2 regions of the Companilactobacillus sp. FL22-1 genome follow, and region 2 is predicted to be linked to the other one. Evidence: predicted binding sites of a transcription regulator. Region 2 holds the regulator's gene; the other holds the start of a gene.
The links. Region 2 encodes HrcA, which represses chaperone genes, less so after heat shock. Its sites were predicted from a motif close to TTAGCACTCNNNNNNNNNGAGTGCTAA; they were not measured.

Region 1: ACG72T_RS00920 (Hsp20/alpha crystallin family protein) is a predicted target of HrcA. The motif match lies at 2,890-2,916, and genes of this name have one in related genera.

The regions. Positions count from the first base shown of each region.
Region 1 is NZ_JBINJY010000001.1:194,060-201,657, forward strand. Features, by position in the region: gene ACG72T_RS00905 (APC family permease) at 1-1,330, opposite strand, end outside; gene ACG72T_RS00910 (helix-turn-helix transcriptional regulator) at 1,584-2,432, opposite strand; gene ACG72T_RS00915 (DUF488 domain-containing protein) at 2,460-2,819, opposite strand; gene ACG72T_RS00920 (Hsp20/alpha crystallin family protein) at 2,985-3,422, shown strand; gene ACG72T_RS00925 (LacI family DNA-binding transcriptional regulator) at 4,008-4,958, opposite strand; gene ubiE (bifunctional demethylmenaquinone methyltransferase/2-methoxy-6-polyprenyl-1,4-benzoquinol methylase UbiE) at 5,198-5,905, opposite strand; gene ACG72T_RS00935 (histidine phosphatase family protein) at 5,915-6,523, opposite strand; gene ACG72T_RS00940 (uracil-xanthine permease family protein) at 6,733-7,598, shown strand, end outside.
Region 2 is NZ_JBINJY010000002.1:160,097-167,694, forward strand. Features, by position in the region: gene infB (translation initiation factor IF-2) at 1-1,506, shown strand, start outside; gene rbfA (30S ribosome-binding factor RbfA) at 1,640-1,999, shown strand; gene truB (tRNA pseudouridine(55) synthase TruB) at 2,105-3,010, shown strand; gene ribF (riboflavin biosynthesis protein RibF) at 3,024-3,959, shown strand; gene hrcA (heat-inducible transcriptional repressor HrcA) at 4,170-5,216, shown strand; gene grpE (nucleotide exchange factor GrpE) at 5,234-5,803, shown strand; gene dnaK (molecular chaperone DnaK) at 5,847-7,598, shown strand, end outside.

The sequences.
Region 1 (7,598 bases), on a different contig from region 2:
AGCCAACACTGATTTTGGAAATAGTTGGTAACATCAATAGGAAATACAAACTAGCCAGCCCAGCAAAAATTGGTAAGACTGGGAACCAAGGCATTTTGAAACCATCATTAGGTATATCCTTACGTTTTCTCAAGGGAATTATTCCAAAGGAAATGAAGACAAAGGCTAATAACGTTCCAGCGTTAATCAAAGATGTCAATTCAGTCAAAGGCACTAATCCAGCAAAGAATGCTTGGACAACTGTCGCCACGATAATGGCGTTTCGAGGTACGGAAAACTTTTCATCAACTTCTCCCATCTTCTCAGGCAATAAACCATCACGGCCTAATGCATAAACTAAACGCGAACCACCGAAGAACATCGTTAACAGTGAGGTAAAAATCCCCACTAAAGCTCCAATGGTGATCAATTTATTCCAAGTGTCCAAATGAACCACCTTCAAAGCATAGGCCGCCGGATCGTCAACATTTAAATCTTTATAATTAACGATTCCAGTCAGGACAAATGAGAAACCGACATATAAAATAACTGCGACAACGACTGTGCCCAAAACTCCACGTACGACATCTTTTTTCGGATTGATTGTTTCCGCTGAATTGGCAGCTAAAGCATCAAAACCGACAAAAGCAAAGAAAACTGTGGCCGTTGCAGTTGAGATTCCACCCATTCCAAAAGGTTCAGTATGAAACTGCTTGGGATAGAAAGGAACGTAATTACTAGTTTTGATATAAAAGGCCCCAACGACAATAAATAGAATAATAATTGCAACCTTGATCAAAACAGCCACATTTTCAACTTTTTTAGAGAGACTAGCGCCTTTCAAAATAATGGCAGCAATCAATAAAACAATCAAAGTTGCCGATAAGTTGATACCGCCACCTTCCAAAGGACCAGCTGCAAGGAACTTGGGCATATGGACTCCAAAAGCTCCCAGGATATTATTATTGAAATACGATGCGAATCCAACTGCTTCCGCTGAAACTGTCAAAAAGTATTCAAGAATCAAAGCCCAGCCCAGTACCCAGCCGACAATTTCTCCATAAATAACTGCGCCAAAAGAATAGGCCGATCCCGCTACTGGCATCGCTGAAGAAAATTCAGCATACGCCATTCCTACTAATCCAGAAACGATGGCAGCAATCAAAAAAGCAATCGTCACTGCAGGTCCAGCGTGCAAAGCTGCTTCGTGTCCCGGCAAAATAAAAATACCAGTCCCAATTACCGCGCCAATTCCTAGGGCCAACAAATCTCTAGCACCGAGACTCTTTGTCAATCTGGAGTCGGCCTTCAAATATGTATCGACGGATTCCTTCTTAAAGACATTTTTCATGAAACTCTCTCCTTAAAACTACGTAGTACGATTACATTAAGTCTCAAGTCTACTACAATTGTTTTCATGAAAAAAGTCATTTTGTATATTATTTATAAACAATTGTTCATCTTATGTTCACAAGGTTGCCCTACTCGCTATGTTTTGTATTCTCTTCTATGTTGCCCTTCAAATGTAAATTCGTCACAAAAAAACCACTTAGTTTGGTTTATCTCCAAACTAAGTGGGTTCACTCCACAATCTTCATTTAGAACTACTTTTTATCATTTTCAGTTCTGTACTTCGTGGGCGCAATGCCGGTATATTTTTTAAAAGTCTGACTAAAGTAACTTAGACGTGTAAAACCTAAAGCATCCGAAATTTCATTGATACTTTTTTCTGACTCTCGAAGTAAGAGCATTGCTTTTTGGATCTTCCGGGCATTCAAATAAACTGAAAAACTCAGCCCTGTTTCCCGTTTAAAGAGTTTACTGAAATAGTAATCTGATAAATAGACCTTACTCGAAACTTGATCAAGCGTTAACCGTTTATTCAAGTTATTATCGATGTATTCAATCGCTGAAATGATCGAAGTATTAGATGTCGACATTACTTTGATCTGTTGCAAAGCATGCCCTTCATTGTCTTGTAATTCATCAATAGCGTTATTAACATCCAGGGAATACTTAATAATAAAATTATCGATCCCTCGATTTTGGATGATCATTTTAGAAAAGTCTTCTGTTAACATTTTCAAAAAAGTGGCATGACTTTGCAGCTGTTGCATAACTGCTACGTGTTCTGCTCCCGTACCTTTTTTGATATCTTTGGCAACACAAACTTTACCAACTCGTTGATTGATGGATGCTATCCGCAACGGTGCATCAGCGTATTCAATATTATATTTATATTTATTGACACTCAACTTAGATAAATCAGCCAATTGGTTCATCTTTACTAAATTATTGCCTTCTGCCAATTCGCCAAAAATTCCAGCACGCAAGTGATCATCATTCCCCAAGATAAAAACCGCAATGTTGCTGGTCTGTGCATAAGATTGCAGTAATCTAATCAACATTTTTTCGTTGCTCGATAATAAAGATTGTAAGTCAAATTCTTCCATATTTTTAGCCAACCCAATCTACAACTTTTATACTTTAGATTTTAGATATTCCATTAAAACTACGGCATCATTATGTTCTTGATCTTTGGCACTATACAGTATAAGAACATCCTGATCCTTTAAAGCCGTTTTGATGCTTGTTAAAAACTCTGGTGTATATGAATTCGTATTAATTTCTGCTAAATATTTACTCTTGAACTCCTCATATTTATCGGGATCATGACCAAACCACTTGCGTAAATCTGCTGAGGGAGCGATTTCTTTAGCCCAAAGGTCCAAATCTGCTCGAACTTTAGACATTCCTCGAGGCCATAAGCGATCCACCAAAACACGATAGCCTGTCGGTAATTCCTTATCATATATCCGCTTCATAATTAATTGAGTCATTTCACTAGCCTTCTTTTATAAAATTTATTGTATCACACGAATTAAACTATTCATTTCCAAATTCCAATAATTAGCACTAATCAATTAAGAGTGCTAAATTCTTGAACTCTTGTTCCCTCACGACCTATAATATACTTGTAATGAAGGGAAAGGAAGTAACGTAGTATGACAAATGAAATTATGGATCGTAACAATTTGATGAGAAATTGGTTTAACAATGATTCTTGGATGAATAGTTTTCCATCAATATTTGACAACAATTTCCCTGAAGATTCAACTCTAAAAACAGATATTAAGGAAACTGATAAAGATTATCAAGTCCATGTAGATATGCCAGCTTTCGATAAGAAAGATATTGATATTAACTATGAAAATAATGTTTTGACGGTCAGTGGACACCGTGATAGCTTCAATGACCATAACGATAAAAACGGCGATATGATCATGAGCGAACGTTCTAGTGGTCGTTTCACGAGACAATATCACTTGCCAGCAGTTGATTCAAACAACATTAAAGCTACATATGACAAAGGTGTTTTGAAGATCAATTTGCCAAAGCTTGAAAACAAAGTCGAATCTGGTCATCACGTAGATATTGACTAACTGAACGTTGATTTTTTCTAAAAGCCCGATGGTTCTATGATTGGAATCACCGGGTTTTTAGTTACTTTTGACAGAGGATTTCACAAAATCTTCACATTTTACAAATAATTAATTAATATATATTGAGTATTATATTACTTGTAGATAAGAGATATCCCTAATCCCTTTTCTCACCCCCTATAACATATATATTTAATCCCCTAAATTAAAACACCTTTCCCCGAGGTGTTTTTTTATGTTTTTAGACTTCTATCAGTAGTAGTTGGACTAAAAATAAGCTATACTATTAAATGCAGAGTGGAATTTTTCCACTCTCATGGGATGTAGCGTTTAGCTACAAAGGACTAAAGAATTTATATAATAAAAAAGACTTATCTATTGGTATCTAAGATACACTTACATTTTTAAATTAAACTAACAACTTTTTATGATAAGCCGCTCGTTATAAAACCAGGATAGAACTTGTTTCTTCTATTCTTTCTCCCCTACAAAACAGATTCAATCCCCTAAAAAAGAGGCTGCGTTAAAACAGTCTCGTGACTAAAAAGAATCGACGTGAATTAATAATTCATGATCGATTCTTTTTTATTTTATTAAAGTCCCTCTCAAAATGAACTCTGACGGGATTGACTTTTTGACGATACCATCTGCAAAAAGTGACCAAAAGGCATATTCGCCAATTTCGGTTAGTTTGTGATCGATAGTGGAAAAGTTCAATAAGCGACTGTAATCAAAATCTTCTTGTCCGATAACCGGAATATCAACCTTCATTAATTTTAATTGTTGTAAAATGCCGGCGGCAACTTGATCACTATTGGCAAAAATCACTTGAATTTTTGAATCGCTTTGCAATAATGACTTAGCGGCCTTAATACCATCGCTATAATTAGAAGCACCCATATATAAGTCCTCTTTAGGGATTTCGTGTCCAAATATTTCTTTAAAAGCTGAACTAGTCTGCTTAGTCGATTGGCTATATTTAGCACTACGACTCAGTGTAACGCCGATATGTTGAAATTTTAATCTCTTCAATAAGTCAAAAACTTTCATATATGATTCTCTACGGTCAGTATATGCACAGGAAATGGGATAGTTGAACGTATCTTCACAACAAGTAATTGTGCCATATTGACTATACTCAAGAATTTTTTCAAAGGAAATGGTTCTAGAAGTAAAAATCAAGCCATCAAAGGAGCGGTGCTTCAACATTTCTAGATACTTTATTTCATTTTTTTCGTTATAATCCGATGGCAATAGAGTCACTTGATAATTTTCTTTAAAAGCCACTTTGGTGATGGCCGAAACTAAGCGTTGGAAGTACGGAATATCAATGTAAGGCAAGACTACTCCAACCTGATAAGTCTTCCCAATACTCAAGGCTCTTGCCACGTCATTGGGATGATAATCTAGTTGTTTCATTGCCGATAAAATATCCTTGCGCGTATTGTCAGCTACATAACTCTGATGATTGATCACTCGTGAGACAGTAGAGACTGAATGTCCAGAAAGTTTTGCTACATCACGGATATTTGCCATGGTTTTCACCTCAAATTAAAATTGTTAGCTTGCTACAAAGTAAATTATTTACTTTTTTATGAAAGAAATCAAAATTCATAATTTCTTCACATTTTCAAAATATTTGGTTCACACTTATCAAGTATAGTATTACTTGTAGATGAGAGATAAGTAAATCTCATCTCATCCCCCCTATAACATATATATTTAATCCCCTAAAAAATTAAAAGAACACCTTCCCCGGGTGTTCTTTTTTTGTCTTATTTATAAGCTGAATGAATTGCGGCAGCTTTCAACATCAAATCGTCAACTGTTATCTCCTTAAAGCCAATGATCTGCATCATCTCAGCCAAGCGTTTGATACTGACGAATTTATTAACGGAATCATCAAGATATTGATATTCGCTACCCTTTTTTGCAAAGACTTTTCCCATCAAAGGTACCACGTGATTGAAATACAATTGCCAGCCTTTTTTTATGACTGGTGTCTCAACTTTAAAGGCTTCCAGACAGACGAACTGCCCTCCTGGTTTTAAGACTCGATAAATCTCCGATAAAACTTTTGCCGCATCGGGAACGTTACGAAGTCCAAAGCCAATCGTCACTGCATCAAAACTGCTGTCTGCATAGTTGATCAAATTCATCGCATCCCCAGTTTCTAAAGTCACATTAGTAACGTTAGATCGAGCGACTTTACTTTGAGCTTGTTTCAACATTTCTTGACTAAAATCCATTCCGATAACTTGAGCATGGGGAAATTGTTTAGCTAACATAATCGTCCAGTCGGCCGTCCCACAACAAAGATCTAAAATCTTATCCGGACCCACGGTAATTCTAGCAGTAGCTTTTTTACGCCATTGTTGATGTGTACCTAGACTCATGATCGTATTGAGTCGATCATAATTACCAGCAATTGCATTAAATGTTTTTTGTACATCTTTTTCTGGTACTTTGTTCGTTAGTCCCATCATTTGCCTCTAGTCGATATAGTTTACTCGTCCATAATAGTGAACATAGCTTGTGCCACTCTTTGAAATAACAAACTTCGATACTCCTGCGTTATCTGGCTGGATAATCTTAGAAACATCTTTGGCTTCAGTCACAACTTTTAAAAAGGCTCGGCTGACAAATCCATGACATACGACCATGACTTTTTCATTACCTTTAGTAGCCATATCATTCAAGAAATCATTGACCCGTTGATAGACATGATCATATTCTTCGCCATCTTTGGCATACTTTGTGTAAGCTGGTAATAAATAATTATTCTCATCGAAAGCATCAGGATATTTATCATGCAAATCTGATTCCTTTAGACCATCCCATGAACCATAATCAGCTTCATATAAACGTTTGTCTTGCTTTATTTCCAAAGCACCATCAGTTAGGATCTCAGCAGTTTGAACTGCTCTTTTCATTGGACTTGAATAAATTTCATCGAATTTAGTAATATCGATATGTTTTTTCAATTCCTCAACTTGTTTGATACCATTGGCGTTCAAAGGCTTGTCAGTTGACATTCCATTGATGCGTCCTTCGTAGTTGGTATCTGTTTCGCCATGTCTGACAATATATAATTCAACCATAAAACTCTCCTCTGTTAGCGCTTTTATTTATATCAATTAGTATTTCATTATTGACAATACATTGCAACTCAATTATAGTGAAATCAATTAAATAGAGTCCTTTAAAAATTGGTCCCGTGAGGCTAATAAGGAAACACGTTCAGTCTTTTATTTCGCATACACGGGATGAAGGGCTATTTTTTTGCAAAATTACAGGGGAGATGTTTCTTATGGATCCAAATAGTAAAGACTATCGAAATCCAGATGCTGTTTTAGATGTCTATGAAAAGCCACCACTGAGCAGCTGGTTGTTCTTATCGTTACAGCACTTATTCTCAATGTTTGGGGCAACGGTTTTAGTACCATTACTAGTCGGACTTGATCCAAGTATCGCTTTGTTCAGTTCCGGTGTCGGTACGATCATTCATATCTTAATTACCCATCGAAAGATTCCAGCTTACATGAGTTCTAGTTTCTCATTCATTGTGCCTATGGTTTCGCTGATGAAAACAGTTGGTTATCCCGGAGTTGCTCAAGGTACAATTGCCGTAGGTTGTGTCTACCTAATTGTTTCCTTGATCGTCGGCTTCGTCGGTTCTGATTGGATCGATAAAGCTTTGCCACCAATCGTCGTTGGCCCAATCATTATCGTCATTGGTATGTCAGTTGCCGGAAGTGCTGCTAACAATGCCATGATGAATGGTTCACATTACGACTTGAAATACTTTGGAATCGCCATGTTCACGTTATTCTTAACAGTTCTATTGAATATGTACCTTCGTGGTTTTTGGAGTAATATCGCCATTCTTTTGGGAATTGTCGGTGGATACATTCTAGCTGTATTTTGTGGAATCGTTGACTTTTCAAAAGTTATCTCCACCCCTTGGTTCAAACTGCCTGCCTTCGATATTATGTTTGCTAATTATATGCCAAAACAAATATATTGGGGCGCTATCCTGAGTTTTGCTCCGATTGCCTTTGTTACCATGGCTGAACATTTAGGCCATATCATGGTTCTTGACGAGTTGACCAACCGTGACTTCTTTAGAGACCCAGGTCTTCACAAAACTCTAGCCGGTGATGGTACTGCTTCGAT
Region 2 (7,598 bases):
GTTCACAGACCACCAGTTGTTACTATCATGGGACACGTTGATCATGGTAAGACAACCTTGCTTGATCATTTGAGACATACTCATGTTACTGCTGGTGAAGCCGGTGGTATCACACAACATATTGGTGCTTATCAAGTTCGTCTTCAAGACAGATTGATCACATTCTTGGATACTCCAGGACATGCGGCCTTTACTAATATGCGTGCTCGTGGTGCTGATATCACTGATATCGTTGTCCTAGTTGTTGCTGCTGACGATGGTGTTATGCCTCAGACTATTGAAGCTATCAACCATGCTAAGGCTGCTAATGACCCAATTATTGTGGCAATCAATAAGATCGATAAGCCAGGTGCTAACCCACAACACGTAACCGAAGAATTGATGAAATATGACTTGGTTCCTGAAGATTACGGTGGGGATACGATCTTTGTTAATATCTCAGCTAAGATGGGTACTAACATTGATGAATTGCTAGAAATGATCTTGCTTGAATCTGATGTCTTGGAATTGAAAGCAAATCCTAAGCAAAAAGCTATTGGTACAGTTATTGAAGCTAAATTGGATAAGGGCCGTGGACCAGTGGCAACATTGCTTGTTCAACAAGGTACATTGCATGTCGGTGATCCAATCGTTGTTGGTAATACTTTTGGTCGTGTTAGAACGATGACTAATTACAATGGTAAAGAGATCAAAGCTGCTAAACCTTCAGAACCAGTTGAGATCACAGGTCTAAATGATGTTCCAGAATCAGCTGATAAGTTCGTAGTCTTCGATGATGAAAAGACTGCTCGTGCTGCTGGTGAAGAGCGTGCAAGTCGTGCCCTTGAAAAGGAACGTCAAAACTCTAACCCAGTTACACTTGATAACTTATTCGAAACAATGAAAGAAGGAGAACTTAAACAAGTTGCCGTTATTATTAAGGCCGATGTTCAAGGTTCTGCTGAAGCCATTGCCGGAAGTTTGAGAAAGATCGAAGTTGAAGGCGTTCGTGTCAATATCATTCATCAAGCTGTTGGTGCTATTACTGAAAGTGATGTTAACTTGGCCGCTGCAAGTAATGCTATCATTATTGGTTTCAACGTTCGTCCAACCGCTCAAGCAAAGACGCAAGCTAAGGATGAGAATGTCGATATCCGTCTACACAGAGTTATCTATAAGGCTATCGATGAAGTTGAAGCTGCTATGAAGGGTATGCTTGAACCAGTTTATGAAGAAAAGATCACTGGTAACTTGACAGTCCGTGAAACATATAATGTTTCTAAGGTCGGTACAATTGCTGGTTGTTACGTTGATAGTGGTAAGATCCAACGTGATAGTGGTGTCAGACTCGTTCGAGATGGCGTTGTTATCTACGAAGGCAAGCTTGCTTCACTTAAACGTTTCAAAGACGATGTTAAAGAAGTTGGTTCCGGATTCGAATGTGGTATCACAATCGAAAACTACAACGATATTAAGATCGGTGATCAAATTGAAGCTTATGTCATGGAAGAAGTTCCAGTTAAATAATTACTGAATTCAAATAGAAAGTCTGATGCATAAAGCATGGGGCTTTCTTTTTTTTGACCGTGATGTGATATAATCATCTAGTGATGAATAAAAAGACTTAAATAGGTTTTTTAAATAATGTAGGAGGTACGATATGGTTAAACATCGTATTGGTCGTGTAGAACAAGAGATTCAAAAAGAAGTTAACGACATTCTTTTAAAACGTGTTCGTGATCCAAGAGTTCAAGGCGTGACAGTAACTGGTGTTGAGATGACAGGTGACTTACAACAAGCCACGATTTATTACAGCATTCTCTCAGAAAAGGCTAGCGACGTTGAAAAAACTCAAGCTGGTCTGGACAAAGCTACCGGTTTGATCCGCCGTGAATTAGGTCAAAAATTAACTTTGTATAAAGTTCCTGAACTAGAATTCAAACAAGATGATTCAGTTCGTTATGGTGAAAAAATCGATAAGTTGATTGCTAAAATGCATCAAGACGAAGCAAATCGGTAATGTTTAATTAAAAAATGGGTAGATAAATCGATTCTGGTTTATCTACCTTTTTGAGTTGAAAACTAGTAAGATTATTGAAGAGAATAGACAGATACGGAGATTGTTATGGACGGAGTAATTCCTTTAAATAAAGAAATCGGGCAGACTAGTTCTGATTACGTTTATCAATTAAGAAAATTATTGCACACGCGAAAAATTGGACACACCGGGACATTAGATCCACTTGTTGACGGTGTCTTACCAATTTGTGTGGGACAGGCTACTAAACTAGTCAATACTTTGACTGGTTCACCTAAGGAATATGTTGGTCAGATCACCTTAGGCAAATCAACTACGACTGAAGATCGAGAGGGTGAGGTTGTTGAAGAAAAGAAACTGGTGCAACCTTTCAGTGTTGAGCAATTAAATGAGACCTTTAAAAAAATGACTGGTGATTTAGTACAAATACCACCAATGTTTTCTGCGGTTAGAGTCAATGGCAAGAAATTATACGAATATGCCCGTGCTGGCATTGAAGTTGAGCGTCCCCAGCGACAGATTCATATTTATGATTTTCATATTTTGGATGAACCGATTTTTGATCCCACAACTGGGTACCAGACGGTAAAGTTTCACGTCAAGTGTTCTAAAGGTACATATGTGAGAACTTTGGCAGTGGAATTCGGTCACCTTTTAGAAATGCCGGCTTATATGTCGCAGTTAACGCGAGTTAAGAGTGCCGGGATCAGTCTCGACGAGACTTTTACAATTGGCCAAATTTCAACGATGCTCGACAATAATGATTACAGCTTTTTACGTTCAATTGACCAAGTCTTAAAGGATGTCCCTCAACACGAATTAACTGACGAAGAATGGGAAGTTAGGGTCTTACATGGCGGCTTTTTAGAAGTAGAAGCTGATAAGACTCAACAATTGCGAGTTCAACGAAATGGAATTACGAAAGCCCTTTACAAGTATGATAAAGTAAGAGATATGTGGATTCCTGATTTAATGTTATTGAATAATAAATAAAAAGAGATAAAAAATGCGAATAATAAACGTTAAACATCCTTTATTGGAACAGCAACGTCCCAAAAGCGACACTGTCTTAATAATGGGCTTCTTTGATGGTGTACATTTGGGGCATCAAAAGGTCATTAAAACGGGTGTAGCTTTAGCACGTGAAAAAAACTTGCCAGCAGTCTTAATGACTTTTGACCGCTCACCTCGCACAGTTTACCAACATGAGAAAAATTTTAAATATTTATCAACCATGTCCAGAAAAGCTGAATTAGTTGAGCAATTAGGTGTAGATGCACTTTATTTTGTCGAATTCAGCGATGATTTTGCCCATTTAGAGCCCCAGGCCTTTGTGGACCAGTATATGCTCGGATTGAAAGCTAAGTATGTTGTAGCAGGTTTTGATTATACGTATGGCAAAAAAGACCGTGCTAATATGAAAACCTTGCCTGACTTTGCTCAAGGACGATTTGAAACAGTTACGGTTCCTGAACAATTGATCGATGGGAAAAAGATCGGCTCGACATCTATTAAGAGTTTCATTGAAAGTGGGCAAATTGACGCAGCTAATCAATTTTTAGGTTACCGTTATCAGAATCAAGGGGTTATCATCCATGGCTTGCAACGAGGCCGTCAATTAGGTTTTCCAACCGCTAACTTGGAAATTTCAGGTCCACAGTTAGTGCCAAAAATTGGCGTCTATGCCACGAGAATTAAAGTGGCTGGCCATTGGTATCAGGCGATGACCTCGGTGGGATACAATGTCACCTTTAAAGAAAATACGGGCGTGACAATCGAGACGAATATCTTTGACTTTGATCAAGATATTTATGGCCAAAAAGTTGAGCTCGAATGGGTAAAATATCTGCGTGGCGAAGTAAAGTTTGAAAACGCTGAGGGTCTTGTTAAACAATTGAAACTAGATCAAACCAATTCTATCCAGGCTTTGCAGATTGATTGAAATAATCAAAAGGTCCTCTGATTCTAAATTGAACCAGAGGTTTTTTATTGGGATGAGATGCTATTTCTTTCTAAATCATTTACGGTTGAAAATAATTTGTGAAATAATTGCGAAAAATGAGCGTGCATACTTGACACTATTAGGATAGATTGTTATATTTTACATTGTTAGCACTCAGGTACGAATAGTGCTAAAAAGGAGGACGGTATAATGCTATCACAACGTCAAGATGCAATCTTGAGAGAAGTCGTGCGCATATTTACAGATACCGGCCAGCCGGTTGGTTCGAAGACATTGATGAATGAACTACCTTTTCATGTAAGTTCTGCGACAATCAGAAACGAAATGGCAGTACTTGAAGAAGTAGGTTATCTCGAGAAGACCCATCTTTCTTCGGGTAGAATTCCTTCAGCAATGGGATATCGCTATTATCTGGATCACTTAGTTCAACCAACAAGCGTTCCATCAGATATTGCGAAAAGAATTGACGAAGATTTTGGTAAAACATATCACCAGATTGATGATATCATCGAACAATCTGCCAAAATTTTATCTCATCTGACCAGTTACACAGCAATCACATTAGGTCCAGAGAGCAGTTCGATCCTCTTAACAGGATTTAGAATCGTGCCTTTGAATCCACATCAACTTATGGCTATTATTGTCACAAGTGATAATAATGTTGAGAATAATATTTATACAATTGATGATGATTTTGATACTTCGATAATTGAAAAGATTGTCAATATCGTCAATGATAAGTTAGTGGGTCAGCCTTTACCTAAAGTTATCCAGATGCTTCACAATGATGTTCCAGCCATACTTTCGGAATACATGTATTCGACTGATGGTTTGTTGGACATGATGGATCAGCTTTTCAAGAAGGCCGGTTCAGAGAAGTATTACGTTGACGGACAGTTGAATCTTTTGAATTACGCTGATAATGCTGATTTATCGCAAGTTCAGTCGTTGTTCTCGATCATCAATCAGAGTAATGACTTGCGGAAGTTGATCGATCCAAGTATTACTGATGACGGTATTCGAGTGCGGTTAGGTAGTGAATTAGGCAGCGATGCTTTGAAGAACTACAGTATCATTACCGCTAATTACGATGTCGGTCATCATGGTAAAGGGGTTATTGCCCTGTTAGGTCCAACCACGATGCATTATTCACAATTAATTGGTTTACTCGGAGAGTTCAGAGTAGAATTAGCCAAACGACTAATTGATTATTATTCAAGGTATGATGATTCTTGAAATTTTAGGAGGAAGTAATGGCAGACAAAGAAAAAGATCAAGATTTGAAGACTTCTAAAGAAGAAGCAACCCAAACAAAGCAACCAGCTGAAGATAAGTCCAAAAAGGAAGCAGCTAAAAAAGTTGATCCTAAGGATAAAGAAATTGCTGATCTCAAACAGAAGAGCTCTGATTTAGAGGATAATCTTTTGAGAAGTCAAGCTGAAATGCAAAATATGACTAAGCGTCATAATAAGGAAGTCGCTGACATCCTGAAGTATGACGGTCAAAAATTGGCAACAGAGATTCTTCCCGTTTTGGACAATCTTGAACGTGCGCTTCAAGTTGAAGCTGACGACGATGCCAGCAAGCAATTGAAGAAGGGCATTGAGATGGTACATGAACACATGGTCAAAGCCTTAGAAAATAACCATGTAACGGCGATTGACAATGAGGGTGAGAAGTTTGATCCAACTTTGAGTCAAGCTGTTCAAACTGTACCAGCCGATGATAAGCATGCAAAAGACACAGTCGTTTCGGTGCTTCAAAAGGGTTATAAATTAGAAGATCGTGTACTCCGTCCTGCAATGGTCGTTGTCGCACAATAAAAAATTTGTTAATTAATTAAAAAAATAAAAGAGGTTTAGGTTTATGTCTAAAGTTATTGGTATTGATTTAGGTACTACAAACTCTGCTGTAGCCGTTCTTGAAGGTGGCTCACCAAAGATTATTACAAATCCCGAGGGTGCTAGAACAACACCATCTGTTGTTGCTTTTAAAGATGGTGAAATCCAAGTTGGTGAAGTTGCAAAGCGTCAAGCAATCACTAACCCAGATACTGTTTCATCAATCAAGCGTCACATGGGTGAAGCTGGCTACAAAGTAACAGTTGCTGGCAAGTCTTACACACCACAAGAAATCTCAGCATTTATTTTGCAACACATCAAGAAGTTCTCTGAAGATTACTTAGGTGAAAAAGTTACTGATGCTGTTATCACAGTTCCAGCTTACTTTAATGATTCACAAAGACAAGCAACTAAAGATGCTGGTAAGATCGCTGGCTTGAATGTTCAACGTATCGTTAACGAACCAACAGCTTCTGCTCTTGCTTATGGTCTTGACAATGACAAGGGTGATGAAAAGATCCTTGTTTATGACCTTGGTGGTGGTACATTTGATGTTTCTGTACTTCAATTAGGCGATGGCGTCTTCGAAGTACTTTCAACAAATGGTGATACACACCTTGGTGGTGATGACTTTGACCAAAAGATCATCGATTGGTTAGTTGCTCAATTTAAAGAAAAGAATGGCGTTGATCTATCTCAAGACAAGATGGCTCTACAACGTTTGAAGGATGCCGCTGAAAAAGCTAAGAAGGACTTGTCAGGTGTTGCTCAAACATCAATCAGTCTTCCATTTATTTCATCTGGTGCTAATGGCCCACTTCACTTGGAAGAAACTTTGACACGTGCTAAGTTTGACGAATTGACATCAGACCTTGTTGAAAGAACTAAGATCCCTGTTGACAATGCTTTGAAGGATGCCAACTTGACAAATTCTGACATTGACAAAGTTATCTTAAATGGTGGTTCAACACGTATCCCTGCTGTTCAAGATGCAGTTGCTAAGTGGACTGGCAAGACACCTGACCACTCAATCAACCCTGATGAAGCCGTTGCTTTGGGTGCTGCTATCCAAGGTGGTGTTATCTCTGGTGATGTTAAAGACGTTGTTCTACTTGATGTTACACCACTATCACTTGGTATCGAAACAATGGGTGGCGTCTTCACTAAGTTGATCGATAGAAATACAACTATCCCAACAAGCAAGTCACAAGTCTTCTCAACTGCTGCTGATAACCAAAGCGCCGTTGATATCCACGTTCTTCAAGGTGAACGTCCAATGGCTGCTGACAACAAGACTTTGGGTCGTTTCCAATTAACAGATATTCCTGCAGCTCCTCGTGGCGTACCACAAATCCAAGTTACTTTCGATATTGATAAGAACGGTATTGTTAACGTATCAGCTAAGGATATGGGTACTAACAAGGAACAAAAGATCACTATCAAGAGTTCATCAGGCTTGAGCGATGAAGAAATCGACAAGATGATGAAAGAAGCTAAGGAACACGAAGAAGAAGATAACAAACGTAAGGAAGAAGTCGATGTTAAGAACGATGTTGAACAAACATTATTCGCAACTGACAAGACTCTAAAAGACGTTAAAGGTAAAGTTTCTGACGATGAAATCAAGAAAGCCCAAGATGCTCGTGATGCTTTGAAGAAAGCTCAAGATTCAGGCGACCTTGAAGACATGAAGAAGAAACGGGATGACTTGAATAAGATCGTTCAAGACTTATCAGTTAAACTTTATCAACAAGCACAAGAGGCTCAACAAGCTAAC